2 regions of the Bombilactobacillus sp. ESL1097 genome follow, and region 2 is predicted to be linked to the other one. Evidence: riboswitches for the same ligand, from Rfam matches in the RefSeq annotation. Region 2 holds a riboswitch; the other holds the start of a gene.
What was found. Region 2 has a riboswitch for lysine ahead of lysA (diaminopimelate decarboxylase). Riboswitches for the same ligand answer to the same signal wherever they lie in the genome.
Positions count from the first base shown of each region.

Region 1: another riboswitch for lysine. It lies ahead of AC3B6D_RS00350 (amino acid permease); the one in region 2 lies ahead of lysA (diaminopimelate decarboxylase).

Region 1 covers NZ_JBYLUB010000001.1:72,281-78,786, reverse strand. The annotation lists gene AC3B6D_RS00360 (cation:proton antiporter) at 1-447, opposite strand, end outside; gene AC3B6D_RS00355 (ECF transporter S component) at 571-1,164, opposite strand; lysine riboswitch at 1,445-1,626, shown strand; gene AC3B6D_RS00350 (amino acid permease) at 1,709-3,151, shown strand; gene AC3B6D_RS00345 (biotin transporter BioY) at 3,281-3,817, opposite strand; gene AC3B6D_RS00340 (Bax inhibitor-1/YccA family protein) at 3,979-4,677, shown strand; gene AC3B6D_RS00335 (MFS transporter) at 4,865-6,049, shown strand; gene AC3B6D_RS00330 (NAD(P)-dependent oxidoreductase) at 6,073-6,506, shown strand, end outside.
Region 2 covers NZ_JBYLUB010000001.1:618,761-625,266, forward strand. The annotation lists gene dapF (diaminopimelate epimerase) at 1-370, opposite strand, end outside; gene AC3B6D_RS02990 (aspartate kinase) at 382-1,734, opposite strand; lysine riboswitch at 1,906-2,085, shown strand; gene lysA (diaminopimelate decarboxylase) at 2,188-3,507, shown strand; gene dapD (2,3,4,5-tetrahydropyridine-2,6-dicarboxylate N-acetyltransferase) at 3,514-4,215, shown strand; gene AC3B6D_RS03005 (N-acetyldiaminopimelate deacetylase) at 4,221-5,366, shown strand; gene dapA (4-hydroxy-tetrahydrodipicolinate synthase) at 5,378-6,292, shown strand; gene dapB (4-hydroxy-tetrahydrodipicolinate reductase) at 6,292-6,506, shown strand, end outside.

The DNA.
Region 1 (6,506 bases), 550 kb from region 2:
ATTTTCTAAATTCTGCATTAAAGATTCTGGCACTTCAATATCGGCAGTGATGGAAGAAACCGCCACTGCATCGGTAGGCGCCACAATAGCTGTTAAAGCTAAAGCCAAACTTAATGGTAAAGCATCCCACAGCCAGTGAATGAAAAAGCCGCCCACAACAATCGTTAAAATGGCTAGTACAATCGCTAATGACAACACATTACGAAAATTACTTTTTAAACTATGAAAGTCTGTATTCTGACCATCATTAAACATGAGTGGCGCAATAATAATCAAAAAGAAAATTCCAGGTTTTAAATTAAAATGTGTAAATTCCGGTAGCCAAGACAAAGCAAAACCCGTGGCAATTTGATAAAAAGCTAACGGAATTTTTGGATAAAGTGAATAAATGATATTAGCTGCAATAGTTGCACTAATTAACAACAAGCATGTAAAAAATAATGACACAAATTTCCCCCTTATTGTTGAATAGGCAGCTGTGAGTTAATTATTGGTTGACTGAAGAAAATGGGAACAATAATCTTATTAGCAATACATTAATTGTTCTTTATAACCCCGATACTTGCTAGATTAACGCTCCAAAAACTTATTAGCTTTAAAAATAGCTAAGGAAATAATCGGTACAATGATCACCGCCGCCAATAATTCTGGCACCCCATTACTGCCAACGACTCCCATGATTGCCCAATTTAATCCTTTAACCGGCACTTTATAAGATGCCGCCATCGCTGAAGCATAAAGAATCCGCATTAAACCTAAAACTAATAATGTATTGGTTAATGCTCCAATAGCAGCGGCGACCACCATTGCTGGCGTTTTACTTTTCAGCTTATTAGATAACCAGCGGTAAACCCAACCAGCAAAGTAGCCAACTAAAATCCGTGGCAAGACCGAGATCACCGGATTGGTAAACACAATCGTGTCCAAAATACTAGACGGCGCTGCATAAGCACGTATTAATGAACCTAATCCCCAAATAAAACCAATCAAAGCTCCATCGTTGGGGCCTAACACAATTGCTGCCACAATAACTGTGATATGAATAATTGTAACATTAAGTACCCCTAAAGGAATATAACCTAAAAATGGCGTCATTGATTGAATCAAAATAATGGCAATCAAAATCGCCCGAATGGCAATTTTATAAGCTTTACTTTTACGCAATGTTTTCTCCCTACCCCAATCATCAAAATCAATTCTTGGTTACTAGATTAAAATCAATAATAAGTATACCATTTTTCAAAAAACTAGCTAGACTTGCGAGCAATTAAAGCTTAGCAGCTGCCAAAACTATACCAATTGTTAAATTAGCCGGTTAAAGCTTATTTAAATGAGTTCTTTTTAACCGAACCATTTTGGATTAATTGACTTTTCACCAATTACCACTACTTGCTTTAAGTTGGCTTGACTTTCCAACAATTTGCGCTAAAATTATAAAGCAAACAATCAAAGAAGAGGTTGCTAAATTTAAGAGTAACGTTCAGCCGATTATGAAGAATCTAAGCCTGAACGTGAAAGGACTTTTAGCCGAAATGGTGTTTAACTTCATTTATTCACTGTTGGGTTCAGATTGAATAAGTCTGAGACTGTCGCAATTAATAACAATTGCGGGGCGCTATCTACGATTTTATACTAGTAGCCTCTTTACGATTTTCGTAAAGAGGCTTTAATCGTTTTTAGAGTCCTTCTCACTTAGGAGGATTTTTTTATGGCAGAAAAAGGTTCACAAGATCACGTACAACGTAATCTTAAAAACCGCCATGTTTCCATGATCGCTTTAGGCGGTTGTATTGGAACTGGTTTATTCATGACCTCAGGTTCGACAATTTCTAAAGCTGGCCCGGGGGGCGGCTTAATCGCCTATCTGGCCATGGGGATCATGGTTTACTTTTTAATGACTAGTTTAGGTGAATTAGCCACTCATTTGCCCGTTTCGGGTTCTTTTGCTACCTATAATGCTAAATATGTTGACCCCGCACTAGGCTTTGCGATGGGGTGGAATTACTGGTTCAACTGGGCTATTACTGTTGCGATTGATATCTCGACAGCTGCCTTATTGATTCAATACTGGTTGCCCCATACTCCCGGTTGGATTTGGAGTTTACTCATTTTAGTCGTGATCTTTTTGATTAATGCTTTAACCGTTTCTACCTTCGGTGAAACCGAATATTGGTTATCTTTAATTAAAGTGGTGACGGTTATCGTCTTCTTAATCATTGGCTTTGCCATGATTTTAGGAATTATGTATCATCCGGCTGCTGGTTTAAAGAACTTCACTTATAAAAAGGCCCCCTTTGTTGGCGGCTTTCCAGCCATCTTAAACGTCTTCTTAATTGCCGGCTTTTCCTTCCAAGGAACCGAATTAGTTGGTGTAACCGCGGGGGAATCAGAAGATCCAGAACATGCAGTACCGAAGGCCATTAAAGAAGTCTTTTGGCGGATTTTATTATTTTACATTTTATCTATCTTTGTGATTGCTGCTTTAATTCCTTACACCAGCAAGAATTTATTGAGTGCGGCTAATGGTAATATTGCTGTTTCGCCATTTACCCTAGTCTTTAAACGTGCTGGACTAGCTTTTGCCGCCAGCTTAATGAATGCCATTGTTTTAACAGCCGTACTTTCCTCAGCTAATTCTGGTGCTTATGCTTCGACAAGAATGTTATATGCCTTAGCACACGAAAATTACGCTCCTAAAGCGTTTGGTAAAACAACCAAACATGGTATTCCTTTACTGGCTTTAAGCGCTACTATGTTAATTTCTTTATTAACTTTCGCAACCAGCATCTTTGGGCAAAAGATTTATATGTGGTTAGTGGCCGCTTCTGGCTTAACCGGCTTCATCGCTTGGGTTGGCATTGCCTTAAGTCATTATCGTTTCCGGAGAGCCTTTGTGCTACAAGGTCATGATTTAAGTGAACTCAAATACCACGCTAAGTTATTTCCTTTAGGACCAATTATTGCTTTAATTTTGTGTATCCTAGTCATCGGTGGACAAAATATTGATGCCTTTGTACATTGGGATTGGCAGCAAATTGGAATTACTTATATTGGCATTCCATTAGTTCTAATCTTATATTTTGGTTACAAATGGAAACACCACACTAAGATTATCCCGCTAGAAGAGATTGACGTTTCAAGTGAAAAATAATTATTACTAATAATAATTTAAGAGACTGGCCATGACAGCTTACTGATGACATTCTTGACAATTCGATCAGTAACTCGTTGCTAAAGACCAGTCTCTTTTTGTTAACAAATTAATTACTAGATTTTTCCGTTAATGCAACAATGGCCGTAATCTACGGGCACAAAAAACTGCTACGATCGCTTTTAGTGTATCTCCTGGAATAAACGCCAAACTCGAAACTACTGCTTTACTCCAGGCTAAATGACTTTGAATTGCTAACCAGCTAGCGCCAACTAAATTAACGCCAACAACGCCCAGCAACCAGACCACCAAAAATTCCGTCCACCATTTGGTAGAAAATAACGTGCGCTTTAAAGTACTGCCGACCAGTAATGGCACAAAAAACCAAGCCACTAAGTAACCCCCCGTTGGTCCAATGAAACTAATTATTCCACCACGTCCGCCTGATAAAAAAGGAAAACCTAGCGCCACTAATAATAAGAATAATCCTACGGCCGCTGTCCCTGCTTTAGGGCCTAACAACTCCCCTGCCAGCATCACGCCTAAATTTTGCAATACAATAGTCACCGGAATAAAACCCAATGGAATTCCCGGAAATAATCCCAAAACGATAATAATTGTCGTCATCAGCGCTGTGGAAACTAAAGCTTTTAACGAATACTTCACGATTTCTCTCCTTCAAAAATTACAATTTATTTAATTCAATCTGCGTTTAGTTTACCAGCTACTAAATTAAATTAACATCCACCGATCACCTGGCGTCATAAGCATTTGACTTTATCTTAAGTATCCAGTATGTTTTAATCAATTAATAATGGAGGTTATTTATGCAAACTTATGAAGAATCCCAAGCAACTGGTTTAAGCCGTTTTACTTCCTTAGTTTATCTATATACTGGTTTAGGCATTGTTTTTTGGTTAATGGCCGCTTTTGCTCTTGCTAAAAATCAAGCTTTCACCATGCCCATCATCATGTGGGGCGCACAACATTGGTTATTATCAACCATTATCATTGTGGGTTTGTCCATGATTTTATTAACCATGTGTCAACGTTTTGCGCAAAGTTCTTATTTAATGACGTTTGTCTGTTACCTCGCCTTTTTATTTGTTTTTTCATTTTTAGGAGTACCATTATTTTTTAGTTATTCCGCTAAAAGTATTGCCCAAGCTTTAATTTTGACTTCCGTTGTCTTTTTCGTAATGGCCGGTTATGGTTATTTCACCAAAACCGATTTATCGTCTTGGAGTCGGACTTTATTAATTGGCTTAGTTGCTATCTTAGTGGTTTCCTTATTAGATGTCTTTCTTTTTAAGAGTCCAATGATTGCTTTAGTCATTAATATCTTAACGATTGTTATTTTCATGGGCTATATTGCCTTTGATTCCCAAGACCTCAAACGGATTTATGCCAATAGTCAAGGCCAAAACTTAGGCGCCTTAGCTTTAGTCGCTTCCGTGAATTTAGTCTTAGATTTTATCAATTTACTAATGAATCTGTTAGCTATTTTTGGTAATGACAATAATTAAGAACTTCATGAGCAAATTTCTGGCTACTCTCATTAAAAGAGAGTAGCTTTTTTTATGTTGCGGTGAAAATTCAATCCAAAATCTCGCCCAGTACCTACTTAATACTTAACTACCCAGCTCCAACAGCTTTGAGATTTAACTAGATCATAATTGAACAGCAACAAATTATTTTCAGGAGGAACATTTTTTGAATACTCGTAAAGTACAAATTTCTACTTTAGTCGGTATTATTGCTCTCACCACGGTGACGCGCTTGGATTCCATCATGGCCCCGTCCATCGTCAAAATTCAACAAGCTTTTCCCAACGCTGATGCGACTCAGGTTGAATCCATTGCGTCTATCGGTGATGTAGCATCCATGCTGGCCTCTTTTATTTTTGGTTTTATTTTAACCAAAATCACTTACAAATATGCAGCCGCTATTGGCCTAGCTTTATTAGCCGCTGGTGGCTTACTACCTATCTTCATTCACCAAAGTGTCAACCAACTAATCTTTTTTGCTTTGATTGTCGGTTTAGGTAGTGGCGCGATTACAACTGTTTTACCTAGTTTATCTGCAGCTAATTACCAAGGTGAACGACGGTCAACTCAATTTGGCTTCAATGTCGCGTTAGAAGATGGTTTTGCTATGGTCTGGATCGTGGTTGGCGGCTATTTAGCCAACATTAGCTGGGTTCATAACTATTACATTTACTTCATCACGGTTATCGCATTGATTTTAGCTTTAATCTTTATTCCGAACGTTAAGCCTAGTGAAGATCAAGCTGTTAATGAAACTTATGCTGCGAAAAATCATTGGGGCTTAATTATTGGTTTAGTAGTCATTTCTACGTTTGTGGAAGTCTTAGCCGCTGTAATGTCCAATAAAATGGCCATTTACCTACACACTTATCACATTGGTGGTCCTAGCACTTCCGGTCAAGCCCTCTTGTTTGTCCGCGCAGCTTCTATTGTGGCGGGGTTATTTATTAGTCTTTACCGCAAGGTTTTTGGTAATTATTTATTGGCAGCCGGCTTTGGTTCTGCAGCCATTGGGGCAGCATTATTTATTTTCTCCCATGCGTTTTGGAGTAGTGCGTTAGGCGCTTTTCTAATTGGAACTTGTGCTTCAGTTACTTTGATCACTGTGCCTTTTTTGTTATCTAATTTAGCCACAGCTAAAGTTTATCCCATTGTCATGGGTTCGTTCTCTGCTTTAACTAGTTTAGGCTTTTCGTTTTCTGTCTGGTTCTTCAAATACACGGCACCACTATTCAATCCTAATCATTTAATTGGAACTTTTGAATCCATGATCGCTCTAAGCGTTATAATTATCATAGTACTAGTTGGTACTAACTTGCAGAAACGCACCACACAAGTTACTAATTCGTAGTTTTTCGTTTGGAGGTCATAGAAATGAAAATTGGTTTGATCGGTACAGGCGTAATGGGAAATGCAGTTGCTGTGAATCTTTTAAAAGCGGGCCATCAACTTTGGGTGTACAATCGTACAAAATCTAAAACTGACAATCTCGTACAACAGGGCGCTACTTGGGAAGATAATCCCCAAAAAGTCGTTGAACAAAGCGACGTCATTTTGACTATGGTCGGTTTTCCTCAAGATGTTGAGCAGGTTTATTACGGCGATAACGGCATTTTTAGTGCTGATGTCCATGATAAATTCTTAATTGATTTAACAACTTCAAAACCGCAGTTAGCACAAAAACTGGCAGCTAGCGGCGAAAAATTGGGCGCGAAAGTTTTAGACGCCCCCGTTTCTGGTGGCGATATTGGTGCCAAAAATGGGACTTTAACCGTGATGGTTGGTGGCCGCCGCGAAGTCTATGACCA
Region 2 (6,506 bases):
CACCAAAGGCCGGTACGTTAGGTGCCAAATTGGGATAACGTTTAACGTGTAAACTTTTTTGTGAAGTTTCCACAGTGAAATCATCTTGCTGAAATTTATCTGCTAAATAGCGGGCCACTGTTCGTAAACCATTGCCGCACATTAAAGCTGTTGAACCGTCCGCATTAAAAATTTGCATTTGACCTAAGGCTGTTGGCTCAGTTGCTTGGTCCACGACAAGCAAACCGTCAACCGGCTGCAAAGCGGGAATCTGGGTTAAAGTTTGGACTAATAATTGTAATTCTTGAGTAGTTAATGGTTGTTGTAAAAGGGTTTGGTCCAGCAATAAGAATTGATTGAGTGAACCATGAACTTTGAGTAATTGCACCATATTAAAGTCTCCTATTCGAAAAAACTATGATAAATGGCCCGCACGGCCTTATCAGCGTCTGATTGTTTGGTACCGATCATAATGGAAATACGGGAAGCCCCCTGATTAATCATGTGTAAACCAATATGGGCGTGTGCTAACGGATCAATAATCTTTTTTAAGACCCCAATTTTTTGGCGGAAACCTTCGCCAACAATCATTGTAATGGCGTAATCATCGATCCATTCTAATTGATCGGGATGAAGCGTGTCTTGAATTTCTTGACACATTTGTTTGGCGATTTGAGGTGTAAATTGGCGTTGATCAAAGATGATTGTAACATCATCAATTCCAGAAGGCATATGTTCGTAAGAGATATGATATTTATAAAAAATTTGTAGTAATTTGAGTGTGAAGCCCACTTCTTTGTTGAGTAAATAACGGTGCAAATAGAGAGCCACAAAATGGTTGGACGTGGCCACCCCCGTCATTAATTGTTGAGGGTGAAAGTCTTTTTCAGGTACAATTAAAGTTCCTGGTAAATCGGGATGATTAGTATTTTTGACATTAATCGGAATTTGGGCTTGAATGGCCGGAATGAGCGCTTCATCATGAAAAACAGAAAAACCAGCATAGGATAATTCACGTAATTCCCGGTAAGTCATAGTTTTGATAGCTTGAGGATGCTCAACGATTTGGGGATTAGCCGCATAGATAGCGTCAACATCTGTGAAATTTTCATAAAGATCAGCTTGAAATCCCTTAGCTAAAATGGCCCCAGTAATATCAGAACCGCCGCGGGAAAAGGTCGCAATTTGTTGCTTTTCCGTGAGGCCATAAAAACCGGGCACAATATAATATTGGTGTTGGAGCTTAATTTTTTTGAGGTTAAGATAAGTTTGCGGTAAAACTTCAGCATCATGAGGTTGATCACTAACTAATAAACCGAGATCTTGCGGTGATATGTATTGGGCATCAAGATTTTGATGTTGCAAGATCAGGGCTAATAATTGGGCGGTTAACTTTTCACCATGGGCTTTAAACGCGGCGGTTAAATAATCATTATTGGCGAAAGTGGTAGTGGGTAAAATGTCTAATTGGTGCTTTAAGTCAGCAATTTGCAGACTCGATAAACCAAAAGTTTGGGCAATTTCGACGTAACGTTGCCAAATTTCGGTCACAATGGGGGTAAAATCCTGATGGTTAATAACTAATTGACTGTATTTGATTAGCAAATCGGTTACTTTGGTATCTTGGGAAAATCTTTTACCGGGAGCGGAAGTAACGATAATGCGGCGCTGAGGATCAGCTCGAATAATGGCAATAATTTTTTGAAATTGTGAACCAGTGGCTAGCGAACTACCACCAAATTTAATAACTTTCATAACTAACGAATTCCTCTCTGCTTGATCAATTATTACCCAATTATTAAAATTATTAGGGGATTAATTTGCATTCTAACATTTATTTTTTAATCTGCAACTACTTATTTTTTAACTATCTGCCGAAATAAATTAAAATAGCTTGACAAATATTTTAATTAATTATAATATTTTACATATCGAAGAGGTCGCAATCAACAAGAGTAACTATAGGAGCTGGTCAGCTGAGAATATAGTGAAAGGGGCGATTGCCGAAGGATTAAGTCCAAAGGCCGGGGCTTAAATTCTGGGACATAATTGAATAAATTATGGACTGTCGTAGAAAAATATCTCTACGGAGCGCTTACGACAAACTAATGCCATAATTTTAGCAATGAATGATGGGTTCTTTTGTTCGAAAGCGAGCAAAAGGACCTTTTTTATTATTAATTTTTATTTTTACTGGAGGTCGCAATCATGCAGTCAGCAATGGCATTAAACGCGCAAGGACATTTGACAATCGGGGGCTGCGATGCCCTGGATTTAGCACATAAATATCAAACACCATTGGTTGTGTATGATGTCGCCCAAATTCGGCAACAAGTTCATCAATTTAAGCAAGCTTTTCAACAAGCCGGCGTTAACGCCACGATTAGTTATGCCAGCAAAGCTTTTGCTGTGAAAGCTATTTATCAAGTGATGCAACAAGAACAAGTACATGTTGATGTAGTTTCTTTAGGAGAAATGATGACGGCATTACAAGCCGGATTTCCCGCCGCGCAGATTAGTTTTCATGGTAATAATAAATCATTATCAGAATTAAATTACGCCGTGCAAAATCAGATTGGAGTCATCATTGTTGACAATTTTGATGAATTAAACATGTTGACACAATTGCTACACGAAAGTTATCCTCAGCGAAAAGTGGCGATTATGCTACGCATTACGCCTGGTATTTCAGCACATACCCATGAATATGATCAAACTGGGCAAATTGACAGCAAGTTTGGCTTTGATGTGCAATCACAGCAAGCACAAGCTGCCTTACAACAGGCTTTGGCAGAACCACAATTACAAGTTATTGGTTTACATGCCCATATCGGTTCCCAAATCATGGCTGTTGAAGGTTTTGAATTGTTAGTTAAAAAGTTATGTCAGTTAGTCGCCAGTTGGTACCAAAAATTTCAATTTGTACCACAAGTCTTAAATCTTGGCGGCGGCTTTGGTATTCAGTATGTTGCAAGTGACGAGGATTTGGCTCCTAAGCAATTTGTTCAAGCCATTGTTCAAACATTACAACAAGCTTGGCCATTAGCTTCACAACCTTTACCAGAAATTTGGATTGAACCGGGACGTTCTTTAGTCGGGGCCGCCGGAGTCAGTCTTTATTCAATTGGAACCCATAAAAAAGTGGCTGGGATTTGTAATTTTGTCACGGTAGATGGGGGCATGGGTGATAATATTCGCCCCGCTTTATACCAAGCGGATTATACTGCTGTGTTAGCGAAAGCACCACAAGCTAAAACGACGCAAACGGTAACTATTGCAGGACGTTATTGTGAATCTGGTGATATCTTAGTTAAGAATCAACCTTTACCGCCAACGCAGCCGGGCGATATTTTAGCAATCTTGGATACGGGTGCTTATGGTTATTCAATGGCTTCCAACTATAACCGCGTAGCACGTCCGGCAGTGGTTTTTGCCGAACGTGGGCATAGCCAAGTAGTTGTCAAACGAGAAACACCGATGGATTTACTTCGTTTAGATCAAGATTATCAAGTAACTGGAGAAGAGTGATTTGTGATGAATACACAAGAAATTATTAATTTTATTAGTCAAGCACCCAAGAAAACGCCGGTGCAAGTAGTAATTAAGGGCGATTTATCTAAGTTACAAGCGATAGCTGGGGTTGAAAGTTTTGTTGGCGAGCAAGTCGGAGTTATTTATGGCGATTATGCTCAGGTGCAAGAATTTTTACAAGTTAACCAAAGCGTCATTACAGCTCAACATTTAACAGTAACAGCGCGTAACTCAGCGGTGCCTTTGTTAGATATTCAGAATGTTAATGCGCGGATTGAACCTGGAGCTTTGATTCGTGATCACGTACAAATTGGTGATCAGGCCGTGGTGATGATGGGTGCCGTGATCAATATTGGTGCTCAAATTGGTGCCGAAACCATGATTGATATGGGCACAGTCATCGGTGGGCGCGCTCAGATTGGTCAACGGGTTCATGTCGGAGCTAACGCCGTGATTGCTGGTGTGATTGAACCGGCTTCTGCCCAGCCCGTTGTTATCGGTGATGATGTTTTAATTGGTGCTAATGCTGTAGTTTTAGAGGGGGTGAAAATTGGATCGCATGCAGTTGTAGCAGCCGGAGCAATAGTGACCCAGGATGTGGCTGCCAATAGTGTTGTGGCGGGGGTACCGGCGAAAGTGATTAAACAAGTTGATACTCAAACACAGCAAAAAACCGGTTTAGAATCTGACTTACGAAAGTTGTGAAATTAATGCTATTAAATGAAGATTTAATTCAAATTCGGCGCCACTTGCACCAAATCCCCGAACTAGCTTTAAAAGAAACGCAAACGTCTGCCTACTTAAGACAAATTATTGCGCAATTACCACAGCAATATCTAACAGTACAAACGATTAGTCAATTATCAACGGCCATTTTGGTTCATGTTCAAGGTACGGATCCGAAAAGAACTTTGGGTTATCGGGCAGATATGGATGGCTTACCATTGACCGAAGCAACTAACTTAAGCTATCAATCTAAGCATGCTGGTGTCATGCATGCTTGTGGGCATGATTTTCATTTAACGATTGCTTTGGGGATTTTAGCATATTTTGCGGAGCATCAACCACAAGATAATTTAGTATTCTTCTTTCAACCAGCGGAAGAAAGTGATAGTGGTGCAGTTATAGCAGAAAAATCAGGTGTATTTACCGGGCAATTTCGGCCAGACGAATTTTATGCCTTGCATGTTAATCCCGATTTGAAAGTCGGCCAAATCGGTTGTTGCCAGGGCACATTATTTGCTGGAACTACCGAGGTTGATGTTGATTTTATTGGCAAAGGTGGGCATGCAGCTGCTCCCCAAAAAGCCCATGATGCGATTGTGGCGGCCGCAGAGTTTGTTAACCAAGCTCAAACGATAGTAGCTCGCAATATTGATCCTCTAGCCAGTGGGGTAGTTACTTTTGGTCAGCTGAATGCTGGAACAATTCGGAATATTATTGCTGGTCGTGCCCATTTAGCTGGGACGATTCGGGGGTTGGATCAACCCATGATCGTAAAAATTGGGCAACGGCTAGATGATATAGCTCATGGAATTGCGCGAAGTTTTGATTTGCAAGTTCAGTTAAAACTTAATCAAGGGGGCTATTTGCCAGTAGTCAATGATCCGCAATTAACCAAATTGTTTATGGATTCTTGTCAAAGCGATTCACAGATTGAATTGGTAGAAACCAAACCGGCTATGACTGGTGAAGATTTTGGGTATTTGTTGCATCATTTTCCTGGTGTAATGTTTTGGTTGGGAGTGCAGAGTTCTGCGAGTTTACATACTGCCCAATTGCAGCCGAATGAAGCGGCTTTGGCAGTAGGTGTACGCGTGGGCCGGAAGTTTTTGGAACAGAGAATGGGACAATAGGAGGAAGAATAATGTTTGAACAAGTAGAATTAATGACAGCGATTGTGACACCCTTTACCGAAGATAATCAAATTGATTTTGACGGTTTGGATCAATTGATTGAGCATTTACTACAGACTGGTAGTCAAGGTTTTATTGTTGGCGGAACTACGGGCGAAGTAGCTACGATGTCTAATGAAGAAAAATTAGCTTTGTACCGACATTTTAGTCAGACCATTAATAGCCGTGTACCGATTGTGGCTGGTAGTGGTTCTAATGACACACAAGCGACGATTGATTTTACCAAGCAAGTCGGGCAAATTCCCGGAATTGATGCCGTTTTAGTAGTAGTTCCTTATTATAATAAGCCTGACCAACGCGGCATGATTGCCCATTATGAAGCCATAGCGGCTCAAAGTCCTCTACCAATTGTGATTTACAATATTCCAGGACGAACTGGCGTTAGCATGCGACCAGAAACCGTTATTCATTTAGCACATAATAAGAATATTATTGGCGTTAAGGAATGTGAAAACTTAACGGATTTACAAGCCATTATTCAAGCAGTACCCCAAGACTTTGCCGTTTACACTGGCGAAGATGAACAAGCTTTGACAGCAAAAGTATTAGGCGCCAAAGGAGTTATTTCAGTAGCCAGCCATTTATATGGAAGAGAAATGACAAAAATGTATGCGGCTTTAGCTGCGGGTGATGTGGCGCAAGCTGGAGCTTGGCAACGGTTGTTAACCCCTAAGATGCATGCGTTATTTATGTATCCATCACCGTCTGCTGTTAAAGCTAGTTTAAATGCTCAAGGTTTTACAACGGGGAGTTGTCGGTTACCAATTGCAACTTTAACGTCTGATCAAGAAGCGCAGGTGGCCCAAGCGTTAGGAGTTCAGCAATTAAGTGATAATTTAAGTTTTGACTTGGAAGAGGATAAATAATGTATAAAGTTTTAGTAGCTGGTGCGACGGGCAAAATGGGTCAACAAGCAGTTCAATTAGTTCAAAATAAGTCCAATTATGAAGTGTCGGCCATTTTAGCGCCCCAAGCTGACACAACTGATTTAGAACTCAGTTCCACGACGCAACGCTTTACTAAATTGGAACAAATTAACCAAACTTATGATTTATGGCTAGATTTTACGACGCCGCAAGC